One region of the Oenococcus oeni genome, then DNA from elsewhere that is predicted to be linked to it. Evidence: predicted binding sites of a transcription regulator. Region 1 holds the regulator's gene; each other region holds the start of a gene.

Evidence for each region. The regulator Rex, encoded in region 1, represses fermentation and respiration genes when NADH is low (regulators of the CRP and FNR family bind a similar motif). The targets are predictions, from matches to a motif close to TTGTGAANTANTTCACAA.
Region 2: adhE (bifunctional acetaldehyde-CoA/alcohol dehydrogenase) is a predicted target of Rex. The motif match lies at 2,492-2,509, and genes of this name have one in related genera.
Region 3: adhP (alcohol dehydrogenase AdhP) is a predicted target of Rex. The motif match lies at 3,844-3,861, and genes of this name have one in related genera.
Region 4: J3U91_RS01080 (NADP-dependent (R)-specific alcohol dehydrogenase) is a predicted target of Rex. The motif match lies at 1,932-1,949, and genes of this name have one in related genera.

The regions. Positions count from the first base shown of each region.
Region 1 covers NZ_CP084701.1:1,372,404-1,377,793, forward strand. Annotated here, with positions in the region: gene groL (chaperonin GroEL) at 1-1,486, opposite strand, end outside; gene J3U91_RS07230 (GroES family chaperonin) at 1,490-1,765, opposite strand; gene J3U91_RS07235 (redox-sensing transcriptional repressor Rex) at 1,878-2,543, opposite strand; gene tsaD (tRNA (adenosine(37)-N6)-threonylcarbamoyltransferase complex transferase subunit TsaD) at 2,627-3,652, opposite strand; gene rimI (ribosomal protein S18-alanine N-acetyltransferase) at 3,649-4,164, opposite strand; gene tsaB (tRNA (adenosine(37)-N6)-threonylcarbamoyltransferase complex dimerization subunit type 1 TsaB) at 4,148-4,873, opposite strand; gene galE (UDP-glucose 4-epimerase GalE) at 4,870-5,390, opposite strand, start outside.
Region 2 covers NZ_CP084701.1:748,058-753,447, reverse strand. Annotated here, with positions in the region: gene adhE (bifunctional acetaldehyde-CoA/alcohol dehydrogenase) at 1-2,460, opposite strand, end outside; gene J3U91_RS03980 (acetate/propionate family kinase) at 2,622-3,815, opposite strand; gene J3U91_RS03975 (class I SAM-dependent methyltransferase) at 3,822-4,613, opposite strand; gene J3U91_RS03970 (ComGF family competence protein) at 4,783-5,223, opposite strand; gene J3U91_RS03965 (hypothetical protein) at 5,210-5,390, opposite strand, start outside; gene J3U91_RS03960 (type II secretion protein) at 5,385-5,390, opposite strand, start outside.
Region 3 covers NZ_CP084701.1:489,056-494,445, reverse strand. Annotated here, with positions in the region: tRNA gene J3U91_RS02515 (tRNA-Ser) at 1-18, opposite strand, end outside; gene J3U91_RS02510 (thiolase family protein) at 86-1,240, opposite strand; gene J3U91_RS02505 (hypothetical protein) at 1,314-2,495, shown strand; gene adhP (alcohol dehydrogenase AdhP) at 2,543-3,601, opposite strand; gene J3U91_RS02495 (DNA-deoxyinosine glycosylase) at 4,015-4,566, opposite strand; gene J3U91_RS02490 (DUF488 domain-containing protein) at 4,517-4,930, opposite strand; partial or broken gene J3U91_RS02485 (ISL3-like element IS1165 family transposase) at 5,365-5,390, shown strand, end outside.
Region 4 covers NZ_CP084701.1:205,686-211,075, forward strand. Annotated here, with positions in the region: gene J3U91_RS01065 (O-acetylhomoserine aminocarboxypropyltransferase/cysteine synthase family protein) at 1-272, shown strand, start outside; gene J3U91_RS01070 (hypothetical protein) at 366-653, shown strand; gene J3U91_RS01075 (proline iminopeptidase-family hydrolase) at 745-1,623, shown strand; gene J3U91_RS01080 (NADP-dependent (R)-specific alcohol dehydrogenase) at 1,995-2,756, shown strand; gene J3U91_RS01085 (aldo/keto reductase) at 2,817-3,734, opposite strand; gene J3U91_RS01090 (NADPH-dependent F420 reductase) at 3,824-4,447, opposite strand; gene J3U91_RS01095 (TetR/AcrR family transcriptional regulator) at 4,546-5,172, shown strand; gene J3U91_RS01100 (Nramp family divalent metal transporter) at 5,232-5,390, shown strand, end outside.

The DNA of each region.
Region 1 (5,390 bases):
TTGGATCAACGATTCCAGCATCAATCATGTTAACCCATTCACCTGTCGCAGCATTGAAACCAACTTCTGGTTTTTCGCTCTTAGCACGTTGAGCAATAACCGAGCCTTCCAAACCGGCATTTTCAACAATTTGGCGTAAAGGCTCTTCTAGGGCACGAAGAACAATTCTTGCACCGGTAGCAACATCGCCTTGTAATGAATCAGCAACTTTCTTAACTTCAGGAATTATATTAACAAATGCGGTTCCCCCACCTGCAACAAAGCCTTCTTCAACGGCAGCACGAGTGGCATTTAAAGCATCTTCAATCCGATACTTCTTTTCTTTTAATTCGGTCTCAGTTGCAGCACCAACTCTAACAACAGCGACGCCACCAGCTAATTTAGCAAGACGCTCCTGGAGCTTTTCGCGATCAAAGTCCGAAGTAGTCGAATCGATTTCTTGACGAATCGACTTGATTCGATCAGCCAAAGCAGTCTTGTCGCCTTTGCCTTCGACAATTGTCGTTTTGTCTTTTGTGATAGTTACACGATTGGCTTGTCCCAATTGGTCAATAGTTACATCTTTAAGTTGTAAACCAAGATCCTCAGTAACAACCGTTGCACCGGTCAAAATTGCAATGTCCTGTAACTGAGCCTTGCGACGATCACCAAATCCAGGAGCCTTAACAGCAGCAACATTAAAGGTTCCACGCAACTTATTCAATACCAAAGTAGGAAGAGCTTCTCCAGTAATGTCGTCCGCGATAATCAAAAGAGAACGTCCCTGTTCGACAACGCTTTGCAAAACTGGCAGAATATCTTGGATGTTGCCAATCTTTTGGTCAGTAATCAAAAGATATGGATTGTCCAAATTTGTTTCCATTTTGTCATTATCGGTAACAAAGTATTGGCTCATATATCCACGATCAAACTGCATACCTTCAACGACATCCAATTCGGTCTCGATACCTTTGGACTCTTCAATCGTGATGACACCATCATGACCAACTTTTTCCATGGCATCGGCAATTAATTTACCAATTTCTTCATTAGCAGCAGAAATAGAAGCAATCTGTTGGATAGAAGATGAATCCTCAACTTCGTGGGAATTCTTGTTTAAACCAGCAACTGCGGCTGCAGTTGCTTTTTCAATTCCACTACGGATACCAACTGGGTTAGCACCAGCTGTAACATTTTTCAAGCCTTCATTAACAATAGCTTGAGTCAAAACAGTTGCTGTAGTTGTTCCATCACCAGCGACATCATTAGTTTTGGAAGCTGCTTCCGTAACAAGCTTGGCTCCCATGTTTTCATAATGATCGTCCAACTCGACAGCTTTCGCAATTGTGACACCATCATTGGTAATTGTTGGTGTTCCATAGCTTTGCTCCAAAACAACATTGCGACCCTTAGGACCGATCGTTGTCTTAACGGCATCCGCTAATTTATCGATTCCAGCTTGCATACGAGTGCGAGCATCTTCAGAAAAGCGTACTTCTTTAGCCATATATTACAATACCCCCAAAATATCTTTTTCGTGAACAATGAGGTAATCTTCCCCGTCGATCGTAACTTGAGAACCGGCATATTTATCAAACATAACTTTATCGCCGACTTTAACAGACTTGGGAGCTTTTGAATCTCCAACACTTGTCTCCGAAATTGCCACAACAGAACCCATCACTGGTTTTTCTTTGGCATTATTTGCAATTAAAATTCCGCCAACCTTTTCTTCTTCAGGTTGGTCAATACTAAGAACAATTCGATCGCCTAATGGTTTGATCATGTATGTAAAACCTCCTTTTAATTTGTTCCGCGTAAAATTATAACGCAATTGGTCAAAAAAGGTCAAACTTTTTGACAAAGTCTGACCTTTTTAAAATTAAATTGAATAATGCCTATTTGGCACTTTTAATGTTTTCAAAATTATCAACGAAATAAATCAAAGTCTGCATCCCGGTCGTTAAATCAACATGCTGGACCCTGACACTATTTGGAACCGTGATTCTAATCGGAGAGAAGTTTAGAATGCCCTTAATACCGGCATCAACCAATTGGTCGGTAACTTCCTGGGCGGATTTTCCGGGAACCGTCAGAATTGCAATCATAACATTTTCTTTATTTAATTCGCTTTTTAAATCGCCAATCGAATAGACCGGGATCGTTTCACCCTTTTCATTATCGATCTTCAGTTCCTTTTTCTTTGGATCGACATCAAATCCCATTACAATCTGAATGTTGCTTGAATGAACAAAGTTGTATTTCATCAAAGCTTGGCCTAAATTACCAGTTCCGACCACGGCAACTTTATTAAGCTTGTCCTGAGACAAAACCTTGCTAAAGAAATCCAGCAAAGCCGAAACATCATAACCGAATCCACGCTTTCCAAGAGCTCCAAAATAAGAAAAATCACGACGAACCGTGGCTGCGTCAAATTTGATCGCCTCGGAAATTTCTGTTGAATTGATCCGCTTTATGCCTGCTTCATGCAGCGAGGATAAATAATAATAATAAATCGGCAAACGTTGAGCGGTTGCGCGTGGTATCTGTGTATCAGCAGTCATAGTATATTCAAATCCTTTCATTGACCTAAGATATATTAATTGTAAACGAATTAGATAAAAAGATCACAAAAATTGTGAAATGCTCACATTCTTGCAAAATTTAAAGATGGATCAACATTCAAATCAAGTGGTGCAAATAATCTCTGTTTGTAATTAAGATAAGCAGCTGCACCGATCATTGCTGCATTATCACCGGATAATTTAATCGGTGCTTCCGTAAGTTCAATTTTATATTCTTTCGATAAATTTTCAAAAGCAGTTCGTAAAGCCAAGTTGGCAGCAACGCCGCCACCGAGCAATAGCTGCTTTGGTTGAAACTTTTCAATTGCCAATCTACTCTTTTCGGTAATTGCTTCAACGACTGCTTTTTGAAAACTTGCAGCAACATCGTTCCTATTGAATTCTTCTGAGACCTGTTCGTGATGGTGAACGTAGTTTAATACAGATGATTTCAAACCGGAAAAAGAAAAATCAAAATCGTCTTCGGTATGTGCAATTGGAAATTTAATAACAGCCTTACCGTGACCAGCCATTTCTTGAATTTCTTTGCCAGCTGGATATTTAAGGCCAAGAATCCGACCAACTTTATCAAATGCTTCGCCGGCAGCATCATCAAGCGTTGTACCGATGATTTGAAAAGTATTCTCTTTTTCCATCCAAAGTAATTCCGTATGACCTCCGGAAACCATAATTGCCAATGCCGGATAAACCGTTGCTTTGACAAAGTTGGCTGCACTGATGTGCCCGGCTAAATGGTTAACGGCAATAAAAGGTAAATGATGGACCATAGCAAATGTTTTCCCTGCCATCAGACCAACCAATAAAGATCCAACTAAACCAGGACCGTAAGTTGCTGCCACCGCGGACAATTGCCGTTCAGGATCATTAATACCGGCTTTTGTCAAAGCTTCTTCCGTTACGCGATTGATCCATTCTAGATGATGGCGGCTGGCAACTTCGGGAACGATTCCACCAAACCTTTGGTGGCTGGCAATTTGAGTGGCGACAACATTGCTGAGAATTGTATTACCGTTTTTAACAACTGCCGCACTCGTTTCATCGGCTGAAGATTCAAAGGCTAATATTATATCATCTGTTTTCTCATTCATAAGCACCATTCCATCTCAATTGCATCCTCATGATCATCATCGTAATAACTGGGCAATTCCTGTATCTCTTTAAAACCGAGCGTTTCATAAAGCTTACGCGCTTTTCTATTTGAACGGCGAACTTCCAAAGACAGAATTCCCAGATTGTTTTCTTTAACCAATTGCCCGGCAAACTTAATCAAGTAACTGCCAAGTCCTTTGTTTTGCCAAATCGGCAGCACGGCAATATTCGTAATGTGCAAATCATGTTGCCGTTTGCGATAAGAGATACCAATGAAAGCAATCGCCTGTCCACCAACATTGGCCGACAAATACAAATTGCCGCGGCCTTGATTGATTTCCGAAACAAAAGCAAATTGATTCCAAGGGGCGGAGCCGGTATAAACAGCCTCTTCAATCGCGACTAATTTTTTCGTATCTTCCAAATCGACCTGGCGAATCAAAATTTGTGTGTTGGCAATCTCGATCCGTCGTTCGCTAAAACCCTCGATTTTTTTAGACTTCAGAAACATATTTGCTATATTCCCCATCCTTCGCTTCCGGATGTTTCGCTTCCCAATTCATTTCGGCAGCTGTTTTTCGCAGGTAATTGGGAACAAAGTGATCAGGATCAATGACCGGTAAAAACAAAGCCGACTTTGCCAGAACTTTTGGATCGATTAAACGATTGGATTTCTGCTCGACAAATTTAAAAGCATTATCCTTGATTTCATTTTTGAACTCGTCGCCGCTTCCTTCTTCAAAAACAAAGCAGCTATTCTTTGGCAGTTGTTTTAGCAGCTTGGAAAAAACCCAGTGTTTTTCAGAAACTACAACTTTTCCCTGCTGATCATAAGCTGCGGCAAAAACGTTATGGTTGCGAGCATTAATCAGCGGTACTTTCAATTGACCGGCAGTAAGCTTTATTGAATCACTAATTGCAAAAAGGGTTGAAACCGCCACCAAATCGCAGGAAAGCTGACTGGCCAAAATTTTGGCAACCGTTGCGCCGATCCTTAATCCAGTAAAAGAACCAGGCCCGGCTGTTACCACTATTCTATCCAAATCTTTGTAATCCCAAGCTGCTTTTCTCATGAGTTCGGAAATAGCCGGTAAAATCTTCATCGAATGTGTTCTGGCCAGATCATGCTCATGATTATGAGCAAAAAAAAGGCCGGTTGTCGAATCGAAAATACCGACATTCAGCGTCGATCCGCTTGTATCAAAAGCTAAAATTTTCATTGTTCTTTATCATCATAGCCATTTGGATGTTTAGTCATCCAATTCCAGGCAGATTTAATTTCATCCTCAACGTTACTTAATTTAGGATCCCAGCCAAGTACTTCCTTGGCTTTTTTCGGGCTAGCAACCAAAGCGTCCGGATCACCGGCGCGGCGGGGGCCAATCTCAACTTTAAAATCAATTCCAGTCACCTTTTTGGCGGCACTGATTAATTGTTTATTTGACATGCCCATTTCTGTTCCCAAATTGAAACGATTGGATTTATTTTCTCGTTGCAAATATTCCAAAGCCAGAACATGAGCATCTGCCAAATCAACAACATGTACGTAATCACGAACGTTTGTACCATCAGGAGTATTGTAGTCATCCCCAAAAATAACCATTTTATCTTTCTTGCCCTGGGCGACCATTAAAATATTTGGAATCATATGCGTTTCCGGATTGTGATCTTCGCCAATTGAACCATCGGCCTTGGCTCCGGCAACATTGAAATATCGAAGGGCAACCCCTTTAATTC
Region 2 (5,390 bases), 620 kb from region 1:
AATATGGCGCGCAATATCGGCATAATCTTTTTGGGCTGTATAAACCTCATAACGAGGAAAAGGAGTCCGTTTGACGTTTCCGGTAACCGCATTAAATCGAATTACATGTGGCATCGCGATGCTGATTGCCAAACCATGAGGAAGACCGAACTCTCCACCGGTTTTATGGGCCAGTGAATGGTTTATGCCCAAGAAGGCGTTTCCGAAAGACATGCCGGCCAAAGTTGCAGCATAATGCATTTTTTCACGTGCCTCGGCGCCCCGATTAGTTGGGTGCTTTGGATCGTAATTATAGGAATCAACGATGTTTTCAAAAATCAGTTTGATTGCCTGTAAAGCCCACGGCCGTGTAAATTCAGAACTCATAACCGACACGTAGGATTCAAGCGAGTGAGATAAGGCGTCCAGTCCAGACCAAGCCAGGGTCCGTTTTGGTACAGTCATAACCAATTCAGGATCAACGATTGCAACTTGCGGAGTTAATTCATAATCGGCCAAAGGGTATTTAACGTGAGTTTCATCATCGGTGATAACCGAAAACGGTGTTACTTCCGAACCGGTACCCGAAGTTGTTGGAATAGCAACCAGTTGAGTCAAATTCTGATGTTCGAATTTAACAATCCGTTTCCGAATATCCATAAACTTTTGCTGCAATCCTTTAAACAATTCTTTAATATCGTCAATGTTTTCCAAAAAACCAATGTGGTCCGGTTCTTGAGAATATTCATAAAGAAAACGGGAAATCTTGGCAACATCCAAAGAGGAACCTCCTCCAAGAGCAATTACTGTATCCGGTTCGAACTCCTGCATTTGTTTTGCAATTTCAACAGCCTGACTCAAATAAGGATCCGGTTGAACAGAACTGTAAATACTTGTTTTAACCTGGTCGGGACGCAATTCGAATTGCTCAAGAATCCGATCGACGAATCCATATTTGACCAACGAATGATCGGTAATAACGAAAGCCCGATTGACGTTCGGTAATTCCTGCAGATAGGTAATGGCATTTTTCTCATAGTAGATATCTTTTGGAAGACGAACCCATTGAGGACGATTACGTCTGCGGGCAACCGTTTTGACATTCAACAAATCGTAAGTTGATAAATTATGTGACAATGAATTCTTCCCCCATGAACCAGTACCAAGCGTCATACTTGGACGCAATGCATCTGTATAAATATCGCCGACTCCACCTATTGAATCGGGCTGGTTAACCAAAATTCTAGATGCAGAAACTGCATCGGCATATTCTTTAACAAAGGGATCGTCTTGAGCGCCAATCTGGATTGCCGCATTATGACCAGCTCCTTGATAGTTCAAAAGTCTTTGAACAACTTTTATCGCTTCTTTACGATCAGCAGCTTTATAGACCGAAAGCAAGGGGCTAAGTTTTTCCGAGGAAAGTTTTTCGCCAATGTCGTCTTGATCCAACTCAAACAACAAAACATCTTTGCCCTTCGGCAAAGTAACACCGGCATGTTCAGCAATCCAACGGCCACTCATCCCGGCAACCGGACCATTAACTGCATGTTTATCGCTGAAAACAAAATCAGCGATCTTTTTGTAATCATCCTTCGGAACGAGATAAGTACCCTTTTCCTGCATTAATTTCATAAATTCGTCATAAACCGAAGCTTCGATAACTGCGGAATTCTCTGTAGCGCAAATCATTCCATTATCAAAACGTTTTGATAGCAACAAGTCTTCTGCCGCTCGACGAACACGAGCCGTATGGTCAATGAAAACAGCTCCATTTCCTGCCCCAACACCCATTGAAGGGTTTCCCGATGTTAATGCGGCATGAACCATAGAAGGGCCTCCAGTAGCCAAAATTGAAGCTATTTCAGGATTTTGCATCAAAGCAGTCGTATTTTCCAAGGAAGGCGTTTCGATCCACTGAATGAAATCTTTCGGTGCTCCAGCTTTTCTAGCCGCCTGGTAAACAATTTTCGCAGCCGCTACAGACGATTTTTGTGCTTGCGGGTGAAAAGCAAAAATGATCGTATTACGTGTCTTAGCGGTTAACAATGATTTAAAAATCGTGGTAGACGTTGGATTTGTCGTTGGAACAATTCCGGCTAAAATCCCAAGTGGTGCAGCTAACTGAACTTTGCCAGTGATTGGGTCTTCATCAATTACGCCAACTGTTTTGTCATTTTTAATCGTGTTATATACAGATTCCGAGGCAAAACGATTTTTCGTATCTTTGTCTTCAACAACTCCTCTTCCAGTTTCATTTCGAGCAAAGTGTGCTAATTCCAAAGAATGTTCGGAACCAGCTAAAGCCATTGCGGCAACAATTTTGTCAACTTGTGATTGACTATATTGAGAGAATTCTAATAATGCCTGTCTTGATTTATCGACTAATTCTCCAATGTATTTTTTTGCTGTCTCCTTTTTGTCTTTAAGTTCGTCGGAAGTCAGTATCTTTTTAGTAATCTTCTTCGTTTCAACTGCCATAAGTTCTCCTTTGTAACAAGTCACATTTTAATTGTGAACTTATTAACAATAATAATCTAAAACTTCACAATCTGAATGTCAAGCAAATATTGTAAAAAAAATCACTATCTTTAGTTATTTTTTAAGAGCAAAGAAAAACCGCCAAGTTGGCGGTAGAATGATTACTTCATCAAATTTTGTACATCACGAGCAATTTCGAGTTCCTCATTGGTTGGAATTACATATGCAGCCATTTTGGAATCATCAGTTGTAATCTTTGTTTCGACTCCATGCTTATCATTTGCATCTTCATCGAGTTTAATGCCCAAGAAAGCCAGACGATCGATAATCATTTTCCTGATTGGAACCGAATTCTCTCCAATTCCGGCCGTGAAAACAAGCGCATCAGCTCCCTTTAATTCAAAATAATATTGACCGATATAATCAACTACACGACCGACAAACATATCAATAGCCAATTTAGCATGATCGTTAGTATCATAAACATCCAACAAATCACGCATATCACTTGAAATTGTTGACACACCCAGTAATCCGGATTTTTGGTTAAGAACATTTAGCATTTCCTGATCGGAAATATCTTCTTTTGCTTTAACGTAATCAATCAATGAGACGTCAACATCCCCTGAACGAGTCGCCATAACCAATCCGGCCAAAGGCGAAAATCCCATCGAGGTATCAAATGATCGACCATTCTTAATGGCCGTTACAGACGCTCCGGCTCCTAAATGCAAAGTAATCAGTTTAAGTTCTTCTAGGGGTTTCCCAATTAATTTAGCAGCCTGTTCGGAAACGTATTTATGGGAAGTTCCGTGAGCTCCATACCTACGAACACCGTATTTCGTATAGTACTCATAAGGAACCGCATACAAGTAATTCTCTTTCGGCATCGTTTGATGGAAAGCTGTATCAAATACGGCAACTTCGGTTGCATCGGGGATTATTTTGGAAAAAGCCCTGATGCCCATAGCGTTCGCAGGATTATGGAGTGGAGCGTAAGCAGCCAAACGTTCAATTTTATTCAGCACTTCATCGTTAATTAATACAGATTTATTGAACCATTCACCCCCGGCAACAACACGGTGGCCAATTCCTTTGATCTCATTAAAATTATCAACGATTCCAAACTTTTTAAATTGAGAAAGCATCAAGTTGATAGCATCCTCGTGATTTTTAAAAGCCTGACGGCTCTTATGTTTTTCGCCATTGAATTTAATCGTGACATTATCGTCTTGATCCAGGCTGCCACCGATTCTTTCAATCAGTCCTTCGGCGATAACACTCTCTTCGGGCATATTAAGCAATTTGAACTTCAATGAAGACGAGCCGGCATTTACCGATAAAATTTTTGTCATATTACCTCACAAATTTTCCTTTTTCCAGGTTTCAAGTTGAGAAACAAATTTGGAAAAATCTTCTTTATTTGAAAGCTCAGGGATTTGAGCAAGCAAAACCTGAGCCGTTACTTTTTCATTATCCACTTTTCGACGCAAAATTAGAAGACTGGAACGCATTTCCGAATGTTTGAAAAGCTTTGTCGGTAATTCAATAATTGCCAACAGGGCCATATTTTTGTTCTTTTTCAATATCTCGGCAAAAGAATTGGATTGAAGATCGGAATTATTAACCAACAAAATTGCTGATTCGCCTACTTTCAAATTGCTCGCTTTAAAAAAATGATTCATTTCGGCAGCAAAATCAATTCCCAAAATTCTGCTAACGACAATTTTTTCGTGATCCGAATCAGTGAAGTCGAACCGATAAATATTCGCCAGTTTTTTCAGACTGGCATCAATAATCTGATCGGCGGCCCTGCCGTAGATTGATTGACCAAAATGGCTCGCAAATTGGAAGATGAGATCCGGAAAAACAATTTCAGGATCGAATATTTCCTGTTTCGCCAATCCAAGTTTTTCTGTTACCAAGGCCATTAAGTCGCCGATAACTGGCGGAGTTATTCGATTAAAAATTTGTAGTCGATCTTCAAACCGTTGGGCAAAAAAAAGATTAAATCCATTAACCAATTCAGATTGGCTGAAATTCTTCAATTCAAGTTTCTTGGCCGCTTGAGCAATTGAATTAGGATCGTCAAGCTCTTTTGGAATATGATTATCGAGGATTTTTACCGCTTTAACTAAATTTTCTGGCTTCATACTTTTATCTTAGGGATTTTTGCCTTCTTCAACAAGCGAATTAATTCTCTTTTCATAATAATGATTAACGTTTTCCAAAGAAGCGATCTGGTTAGCATGAATCATGGCCAAACTCAAAGATATTCCGGTAAAAAGAAAAATTAATATAATCGTTGATAAAAAAATATAACTATTTTTCCTCCTTTTCGTATTTTTCCAATAAAAGATTGCTTTCATAGCATTCCCCACTATCGAAATATAAAGATAAATAAATTTTTTCGTTAAGTTGCTCAAGTTCAAAATCTTTTACTTGGGAAACAATCGGCATTGTTCCTCCATCACTGGTCGTCAGCTGAAGGCTATGATTTTTTAATCTAAAATTGATCTTCTGGTTGCGTTTTCCGATTGAAAGTAAATAAATTTTTCCTTCCTTTGTTTGCGCCCAGCGATAGGATCGGCTTGAATCCTCTAACTGAAGCAACATTCGTTGGAAATTAATTGTGTTGGTCGTTTGTTTCTCTTTTTTTATATATTGAATTGCAAATTGAATTATTAAAACAATTAGGGCGAAAATCCCTAAAGCAATGATACTTTCAAGGATCGTAAAAGATTTTTGTCTACTTTTCTTCACAATAGTATTTTTTCTCTAATTTTGATCTTTGATTTTGAATCGTATCTTTCAAAATCGTTATTCGTTGAATTTGTTTGCTTTGTAAATCGCATAAAAAACAAATTGCCAGCATTGATACTGATAAAGCAAGCAAAGCCTCCATTAAAACAAAGGATGATTGTCTATTC
Region 3 (5,390 bases), 880 kb from region 1:
CCACTTGGGTATCCATCCGAACGTAAATATTTTACACTTTTAAGCCCCTAAAAATCCAGAAAAGTGCAAAATTGCTTCGGATTAGTTAAATTTTTTCAATCATTGTTGAAACACCCATGCCACCGCCGACACATAAACTGGCAATTCCGCGTTTTTTTTCTTCATGAATCAGATCGTACAATAAGGTGACTAAAATCCTTGCGCCAGAAGCACCCACCGGGTGTCCCAAAGCAATTGATCCCCCATTAGGATTAACCTTGTTTAAATTCAGATGAAGTTCCGACGTATCGACCAGCATCTGTGAAGCATAAGCTTCGTTTAACTCGTATAAGTCAATATCCTGATCACTTAGATTGTTTTTTTTATACAGATCATTAATTGCAAAAACCGGTCCGATTCCCATAATCTCCGGATTAACGCCAACGGCATTCCCAAATTTCCATTCGGCTAGAGGATTCAAATTAAGTTCTCCCACTTTTCTTTCGCTGGCTAAAATAACTCCAGCAGCTCCATCATTAATTCCCGAAGCATTTCCAGCTGTGACTTTGCCCCCTTCTTTGAAAACAGCCTTTAACTTCGACAATTGTTCTAAAGAAGTGTCGGCTCTTGGTGCTTGATCTTGCTTAACTTGATCGACAGCAACGATTTCATCATTGAAAAGACCCTTTTTCTCGGCTCTAACTGCCCGAGAATGCGATTCAAGCGCATATCTATCCATCGATTGACGACTAATAGAGTATCTTTCTGCAATGTTCTCGGCTGTAATACCCATATGGAAGTTTCCGATCGGGTCAATCAAAGCATCCCGTAACAATGTATCATCAATCTTTTCGTTTCCTAATTTATGTCCAAATCGATGATTTTTAAGCAAAAATGGAGCATTGGACATCGATTCCATTCCTCCGGCTACAATTATGTCATCAAAACCGCCAGCGATTAATTTAGCCGCCAAATTAATCGAATGCAGTCCCGACCCACAAACATCATTAATTGTCGTGCTGGGAATTGAAAAGGGAATACCGGCTAGACGAGCTGCTTGACGAGCAGGATTCTGCCCGACGCCTGCTTGAATAACATTACCCATATAAATTTCATCTATTTCCTCGGCAGATATTTCTGAACGCTTAAGCAGTGATTTAATAACCGTTGCTCCGAGTTCAACAGCCGTTTTATTTTTTAAAACGCCGCCAAATTTTCCGATCGGTGTTCGAACCGCACTTAAAATAAATACTTTTTGCATATGCAAATATTTTACGCCATATGCAGGAATAATTGAGATTATAGGAATTTACCAATTGAATTAGAATTAAGTAATGAATAAAAATGAGCAGGTAAATATCTCGATTCCAAAAAGAGCCTTTGACAAACTATATTTGAATAATGGCGGTAAAAATAAGCTCCTGGCAAGAATCGATCATAATCGAATTATTCTTCAAGCCAAAGAAACAAAAACAGAGGCACAAACACAATCACTTCGCTGGTTTATGGTTCCCGGCCTATTAGCCGGATTCGTCGCACTGGTCAATTTTTTTATTCAAAAAACAGACTACGTTAAATTATCAGGTGCCAACTCAATCAGTCAAATTACAATTTATTTAGCTGCTCTATTCGGATTTATTACTTTTTTAATCGCATTATTGTTACTAGGCAGAAAACAGTTGGTCATTACAAGTCGATTAGCAAAATTTCGCTCAATCACAACTCTGTCGATTGCGTTTACGTTGCTTGATTTTTCTTTAACTTCCTATTTCTTTTATTTCGTTGATTTGGCCTTTCACGGCGTTATTTTGGATCGGTACACAAGTTCTGCTTTGATTGCCGGCTTTGTCGGGATAGCAAGTTATTTAATGATGAACGCAGCTCAGTCAATTGATTTTTCAACAATCACAACAATTCTGATTTTCACACTTGTTGGCGGAATTTTTTTCTCAATGATCAATAACAAGCATGAAGATTGGTGGCAAATTAATTTCTCTTATTTGGGGTCGAATTTATCAAATAACTGGTGGCAGTTCAATCTGACTTTAATCTTTTCCGCCATGATTATGTTGACTTTAATTGATTATATTTTTTCTTTAATTTTTCAAATCCCTCAGTTCTTTAACACACAAATGAAGGTCTTGCGTTTGCTCTTAGCGGCAACTTCAATCGTTTTTGGTTTAGTGGGTGCTTTCCAAAATAATCGATCGATTATTTGGTTACACGAACTGCATTGGTGGTCCGCCAACGCCCTTGTCATATTAGTATTAATTTTAATTATCGGTTTGAAATGGCTACTGCCGAATGCCACCCGTGAATTTCTTCTAACGGCTTATGGTTTTGCGGGATTGTTGGCACTTTCGGAAATTCTCTTTCAAACCGTGCATTATCTATCACTAACTGCCTTTGAGATTATTTCATTCAGCCTTTCTTTTGGTTTGCTGATTTTATTAATGCAGAATTTAAATACTTTGTATATTGAAAATGCCGAAATTTTTACTGTTGAGATCAAATAAAAAAAGTTCGCTTTAAGCGAACTTTTTTAAATGATTAAATATTTATCTCACATGTGAGTAAAATCAAAGACTTTGCGACCAGTGATCGTGCCCTCTTTCATTTCTTCAATCACATCATTAATATCATTCAAATCAACCTTTTCAACAATTGGGGTAACCTTACCTTCGGCGCCAAATTGGAAAGCTTCTTTCAAATCAGCTCTTGTTCCAACTAATGAGCCACGAACTTCGATCCCATCCAAAACAGTTTTAACAATATTAAGTTCCATATCGCCCTGCGGAAGAGCAACAGCAACAAGCTTGCCCATTGGCCGAAGCGAATCAACAGCCTGCTTGAAAGCTGCATCATTAACAGCCGTAACTTGGGCGTTGTGGACACCGCCAGTGTCCTTTTGAACTTCAGCAGCAACATCGATGCCGGGCTGCTTACGGTTAATCAAAACTTCAGCGCCACCTTCTTTAGCGGCTTCCAGCTTATCCGGATTTCCATCAATTGCAACAACATGGGCACCAAAAACATTATGAGCGTATTGAACAGCCAAATTGCCTAATCCGCCGGCACCATGTACAGATACCCACTGACCAGGTTTGGTTTCGCCGACTTTCAAAGATTTGTACATTGTAACTCCGGCACAAGTAATCGAAGAAGCCTGAGCCGGATCAAGTCCTTCAGGAACTTTAACTGCATATTTAGCATCGACAACAACCTGTTGAGCCATTGCGCCATCAACTGTATAACCGGAATTTCTTACCTTGCGACAAAAAGTCTCGTTACCGGATACACAATAGTCGCAAACACCACAAGCGTCATAGAACCAAGCGATTGAAACACGATCGCCAACCTTCAAATATTGGTCTGCCCCTTCGCCCAATTTAGAAACAATTCCAACTCCTTCATGTCCAACGACACGACGGAAATCTCCGTTGCGTTCGCCTAAAGTATTTGGATCGCCAAAATCTCCGCTTGCACAATGCAGATCGGTGTGGCAAAGACCACAATACTCAACATCTACCAATGCATCGCCAAAGCCTAATTCACGTGGTTTCCAATCATCTATCAGATCAACAAACCCATCATTTTTTTCACGAACAACTGCAGCTTTCATTTTTAGTTCTCGACTTTCTTTGAATATCTTAATTCCTTCTTTTGTAGCAAATAGAAAGACCATTAAATCACGATAATTAAGCACACCGACTAAAACAAACGAACAATTTGAAAGATTCTTATTTCTTCAAACAAAACCAAATAACAGATTATTTGTTTCCAGTAATCTGTGATTTTCTGTCACAAAAGATGGTTTTACTTTTCTAAATTTTTGAGGAATTCGTAAACTTGCACCCTGAAAGTTTGTACAAAAATTTACAAAGATAATATACCATATTATTGTGAAGAAATAAACATTGTGGAAGCGCTTACTTAGATATAATTAAAAAAACTGTCTCAATTCCCCAACAGTTCCCGATTAGTGATATAAAAAATTTGAACTAAAAACGGCAGTAGCAGTATTTGCGCTTCAGATCAGTCATTAAGAGCGTCTTTAACCAAATTCCAACGTTCCATAAAAATCGGTTTGGCCTGTGTGGCCCGATTAGCAGGAGAAGTCGAGGGCAAATAAACTGATTCTTGGCCTATTTTCGGCGCTGCCAATTTGTTAAAGAGCTCCGTGGCTTTTTTTCCTTCTGTAAAAATTGTCCTAATTTGAGAATTCTTTAAAATATCGGAAAAATCATTTGGAACAGGATTCTTAATTGTTGAATCCTGTGCTCCAATAATGTCGGCTTCCTTTAAAGTTATCCATATCGCAACACGATGTTTCAAAGCAAACGATAAACGCGCTTCTTTACTTTTTTCCGGTTCATCAACACCAAGCGTTTTTGCCAAAGTCGACCAAAATATATTCTGAGGGCTGCCATAGTAAAATCCGGAAGCCAAAGATTTCGGAGACGGTAAGCTGCCTAATAATAAAACTTTTGAATTCTCATCATAAATTGGCGGCCAGGGATGGATTACATGAATAAATTCAGATTTTGCTTTCTTGGTCGTCTTTATCAGGCTCCTTTTCCGGTTCATTTTTGCTGAAATCAAATCCTTGACGTTTTAAATAATCAGCCAAAACTTTAGCATTATTTTCATGATCATCTTTAGCTGCATACAATAAAACACTGTCCTCGTGGTCTCTTAAGGTCTGCAAGAAATCTTTGCTGGCGGGATTGCTCGAAAGCTCCGTTAAATAAATTGCCCTAAAAGCCATTTCATCAATATCGTGATCGTAAAACTGTTTGCGTAAATCTGCCGAAGGGGCAATATCTTTTGCCCATAAGTCGATTGCGGCTTTTTCCTTACTAACCCCACGGGGCCAAAGACTATCAATTAAAATTCGATAACCCTTTGATTCTGTTCCATAAATTCTCTCAATTTTGACCATATAAACCATTTTAGCGCGCTAAAAAAAATAAAAATATTCTTTATAAGACCTTTAAGATTGTCAAAAGAATTTCTTGCTTCTAAAGTTTTTATGACATTTATTTAATTTACGATATACAAATTATCAAAACATTTTCCCCTTTTTCTATTAATCTAGTATGTATTGCAAACTAGATGAAATTTTGTTAAATTATTAGTTGGCAATACAAGCTAGTGAAAGAAGGCGATAGTTTTGAAACAGGAAACGTCATCGCAAATGTTAAAAGGTATTCTTCAGGGCTGCTTGCTAATATTACTGACAAAAAAGGGTCTAGAATTTTTGGTGTTGGAAAGTATTTCCATTCCAAAAGTACTAGGCCCTTTTTGATAACAAAAAAAGGCATCTAAGCCTCCCTAGTGCTATGCTTTAAGCGACGAAACTCAAGATAAGCGGGGTAGGAATAGATATCCCAACTAGATAATACACTTAA
Region 4 (5,390 bases), 700 kb from region 1:
AAGGGAGCGGATCAATCTTTACTTTTGGTTTGAAGTCCGGTGAATCAGGAGCGGAAACTTTAATCGACAATCTGAAAATTTTTTCTTTACTGGCAAATGTTGGCGATGCAAAATCACTAATTATTCATCCGAAATCAACGACTCATGCACAGTTAAATGATCAACAATTAAAAGCTGTTGGGATTACACTGGATTTAATCAGGGTTTCGATTGGCATTGAAAATGTCGAAGATTTGATTGCCGACTTGGATCAAGCTTTGACAAAAGTTTAAAAAATCGAACAAAATTTATTCGTTTAAGGATGATGATTGTTTATTTGACCTTTACTGACTATTGTTTATTATATGAGGTATGGAGGAAAACAAATGGCATTAGCAGAAGCAGAAGCAGAGAAATTAAATGTTGAAGGTTTGTCCATTATGTTGGCCAAGAATATCGATTCATTGAATGCCGATGAAGACAAAAACGTTGAAAGGTATTTGCTTAAATCGATCTATGATAACGCAGATGTTCACAAATCAGAAAAGATTGACGAGTATCCAAAGGTTGATAGCAAAAAGGTTTCCGCTCGAATTGATGAGTTGGAAAAGGATGAACCACAGGATGCGAAGAAGACCTTTAGTGATTTGAGAACTTGGGCTAAAGTAAAATAATTAGCAAAATAAAAAATTTGAATAAATCTCGAATTATCAAAAGTTCGGGATTTTTTATTAAATTTTATTCTTTTTTTATTATGCTTAATGTATGAAAAATGGCACACATATCTTAACCCTTACAAGTGGTTTTCATCTTTGGTCGCACACTGAAAATTCTGGTAAAAAAAGTAAAATAATTGCTGTTCATGGTGGGCCCGGAGAAACTCATGAATCTTTTGAAACGCTGCCCTTGGGCGTTCCGAATGCTGAAATAACTTCTTATGACCAACTTGGTTCTTGGTATTCTGATCAACCTGATTTTAGCGATCCTAAATTAGCGAAAAAGTACTTAAGAATTGAATATTTCGTCAATGAATTGGAAGAAGTTCGCCGCCAACTTGAATATGACAAATTTATTCTGCTTGGTTATTCATGGGGTGCAATGATTGCTTTGGAATATGCACTTAAATATCCGGGTAATCTTGATAAATTGGTGATTGTAGGGATGTCTGACCGAGAAAGCGATTTTACCGATCGGATGAAGGATGAAGTGGCCAAGGTTTTGTCAAAAGACGAAGCCAAGTATGTTTTTACTGAAGCAAAAAAAGGCGAATTAGACGATCCACTTTTTAATCAATTTATGGAAAAATTTTATAATGATTACTATTCTCGTTTTTCCAAAAGTCAAAGCAAGCATGCGATTGATATCAGCAATTACCAAGTTGCTAATTACATGATGGGAACGAATCCTTTTCATACAGAAGGCATGATGAGCGGTTGGAATGTTTCTGATAAGTTATATCGAATTAAAACACCAACTTTGATATTGGTTGGCGATCAAGATATGATCAGTCCCAAGAAAGCTCGAGTGATGGCCGATAAACTGCCAAACGGGAAACTTGAAATTATTCCTGATGCGACACACGTGTCGCTCCGCGATAACCCTGAATATTTCTTTCAACAACTGAACCAATTTTTAACCAATTAAGCGCTTCGTTTGATCTTTTTGCTGATAGGCTATATGATGGAAGTAAGGGAAAGAAGGTTAAGCCTATTACATTCGGAATATATGATATCAAAAACGATTGGTTTATTAAGGAAAAGAAACCAGGACTGGCTAACAAGGAGTTCGATAGTATCGAGCATGCCTCCGATTTTGCTAATAAATACTTTAAAAATCATGATCAAACAGCGATTTACAGTATTTACGAGATTAAAAACTAATCAGATATCAAAAAAACACCGGTAAAAATTGAACCGGTGTTTTTTTTATTTTTAATCTTTATTTATTATTAATTGTTTACTTTTTAACAAATAGATTGTAAAATTATTCACAGAAAGAATTTGGAGGTATTCAATATGGTAGATCGTTTAAAAGGAAAGGTCGCCATCGTAACCGGCGGAACGCTAGGAATCGGTTTATCGATTGTCGATTTGTATTTAAAAGAGGGGGCCAAGGTAGTCTTTACAGGTCGTCGCCAAAAAATTGGTGAAGAAGCATTCAAGCATTTGAGCAACCCTAAAAATGCTAAGTTTGTTGTTCACGATGCTTCTAACGAAGAGGGCTGGAAAAAATTGTTCGCCGACGTGATTGCGGAATTTGGGAAAGTCGATATTCTTGTGAATAATGCCGGAATTGGTGTTCCCGGCGATGTTGAACACACCGATTATGCCCAGTGGCGGCAAACGATGGCAGTTAATCTGGACGGTGTCTACTTTGGTACTCATTATGGCGTTATCAATATGAAACATCCGGTAAGCGGAGACGCCTCTATAATTAATATGTCGAGTATCGAAGGCTTGGTTGGCGATCCGAATTTGTTTGCATATAATGCGACCAAAGGAGCTTTGCGGATCATGACTAAATCAGCTGCAATCTATTGCGCACAAAATGATTACAACTTGAGAATTAATACCATTCATCCAGGATATATTAAAACCCCTTTGGTTGAAGACATGGATGGTTTTGAAAAGGCTATGAGTGAAAGGACCAAGACGCCAATGGGCCATATCGGTGATCCTGAAGACATCGGTTGGTTAGCGGTTTATTTGGGATCGGAAGAGGCTAAATTTGCAACCGGTTCTGAATTCACGGTTGACGGTGGTTATACTGCTCAATAATTTAAACAGATAAAACATTTGTTTTAAAAAAACTCCAGCGTTTTTAACCGCCGGAGTTTTTTAAAATTCCCGAAATAACTGATCTATTTGTTGGAATTCCTGATTGCTTAAATTAATTTTTAAAGCCTGAGCGTTGCTTTTGACCTGTTCAGCTTTTCTTGCGCCTGGAATAACAACGCCAATATTTGGATTCGCAATATACCAAGCTAAGATTATCTGAGAAATCGTCGAGTCGTGTTCCTTGGCTAGATCCCTAACTTTATCGAGAGCATGAATAATTTTTTCGTATTCTGCTGTTGAGAATTTTTTAAATTTTGGTTGATCATTTATTGTATATTTTCCAGTTAAAAGACCGGAAGCCAAAGGAAAATAGGGAACAAAAGAGATGCCCTCTTCTTTAAGATAGGGAAAGAGATTTTTTTCGGCATCTCGATGAACAAGGCTGTAGTTATCTTCTACAATATCAATTTGATGATTTTTATTTGCTTCTTTGATTTGCGTCAAAGAAAAATTCGATACACCAATTGCACGAATCTTGCCAGCCTTCTTTTCCTCGGCTAAAGCTTCGACGGCTTCGTCTTTTGGTGTTTTTTCATCTGGAAAATGGATATAGAAAATGTCGATATAATCAGTTTTTAAACGTTTTAAAGCACTATCCACAGACGCTTTTAAAAAGTCCGGTTTGTTATTTAAATGCAAGCCATCGTTCGGGTCTTGAGCAGCTTTTGTAGCTAAAATAACTTTGGAGCGGTCATGTGCCCGTAATACCTGACCAATAATTTCTTCGGATCTACCTAATCCGTACATAAAAGCAGTGTCCAGTAATGAAATATTTTCCTTCAAAGCTTCCTCGATTATTTGGCTTCCATCGGAATCCTGCAAATCGTTGAAAAGATTATGGCCACCGACTTTATTTGTACCGAGTCCGAGTTTTCCGGTCTTTACTTCGCTTTTACCAATCTGTATCTCTTTAGTCATCAGATGCCTCCTAAAACGTTAGTTAATTTAATTATACGCCCGAGTTATGAAAGCCTTTTCTGGGAATAAACATATCATTATTTTTTATTTCATTTATTCAATTTTTTCGACAATTCTTTTTTATCGACTGTTAATCCGAAAACAGGTCCGTCGGCTTGAATAGTAAAACTATTTTTCAAATTACCAGCATCATAAGCATTAAATCCAATTTGGTCGATTAATTCGGCAACTATGTTTTTAAATTTAACATCATCGCCGGCGATCGGAATTGCTATTCGTTCACTTTTATTTTCAAAGTTGGCCAAGCCTTCCAATTCAGAAACCGGTATCGTATTAAAAGCCTTGACAATTGTGGACACCTTAAAGTAATCAGCAAGCATTTGAGAGCTTGAAATTTCATGATTAATCAGCTTTGGAATCCGTCCGTCACGCTGGGGAAAATAATTGCTTGCATCAATTACTTTCTTTCCTTTTAAGAGATTGTCATCAAGATCATTAACTCCATTAAAAGGAATTGCTAAAACAAACAAATCTAGATCGTCTCCCAGTGAGTTGATATCGGCTGCTTGTGCAGCAGACCCTAATTTACTAGTAACTGGAAGCAGACTATCTTTTCCATGACGATTTGTGAGAACGACAGAATGTCCTGCCTTAATAAAAAGTTTGGCAAGGACCTGTCCTACGTGGCCGCTGCCGATAAAAGCAATTTTCATAATAATTACCTCCAATACAGAATATATTACCCATTTTCAAGTCTCATGATTAGTGAATAATTTTCATATGAAGAAAAGATGTTATATTATTAAATTGAATGGTCAATGAAAAAATGAAGAAAAGCAACAAAGGGGATTTACAAAAAGAAAAATTGTTATCGGCTGCCCGTCAATTATTTGCCAAAAAAGGCTACGAAGCAAGTTCGACCAAAGAAATTAACCACCAAGCCGGGGCTTCGGATGGCCTGCTATATTATTATTTTCCTGGCGGGAAAGAACAGCTTCTCAATGAAATAATCAGGCAGACTACCGATAGTAAAGCTTCGGAATTCATAATTCGCTTTGATAAAATTGTTAGCATTGGTTGTTCTACTGAGGAAACGTTGGTAAATATCTTTCTTATGATGTGGAACCTTTTAACGAAAAAGGAAAACTATCAGGTCCTTTTAATTATGATTCGGGAACAGGCAGCGATTGATCGAAAGCAAATGACTTGGATATGGAAATTGGATAGCGTGATTCAAAGGAAGATTTTCGACTACCTAAGCGACCAATTTTCTACTCGTATGATTCATGGAAATGATCCGAAAACAATGGCCGATGTGATTTCGTCAATCTATGAAAGTTTTATATACTGCCAATTGGTTTTAAACAACGATACAAAGTTTACAGATGATTCAAAAGAACGTCTGATTCGGGAAATACATTTAGTTTTAAAGGGATAAAAAACGAATTGTCGAGTTGACAATTTCGCAAAACGATTTTTTAAAGAGAGGCACTGTCTATGAAAACCGATCAAAAACAAGACAATCAACAAAAAAGTTTGGATGAGGTCAATGGGAGTATCAAGGTTCCTAAAAATGCCGGTTTTTGGCGAACTCTGCTGGCTTATACAGGTCCAGGTTCTTTAATTGCCGTCGGTTATATGGATCCGGGGAATTGG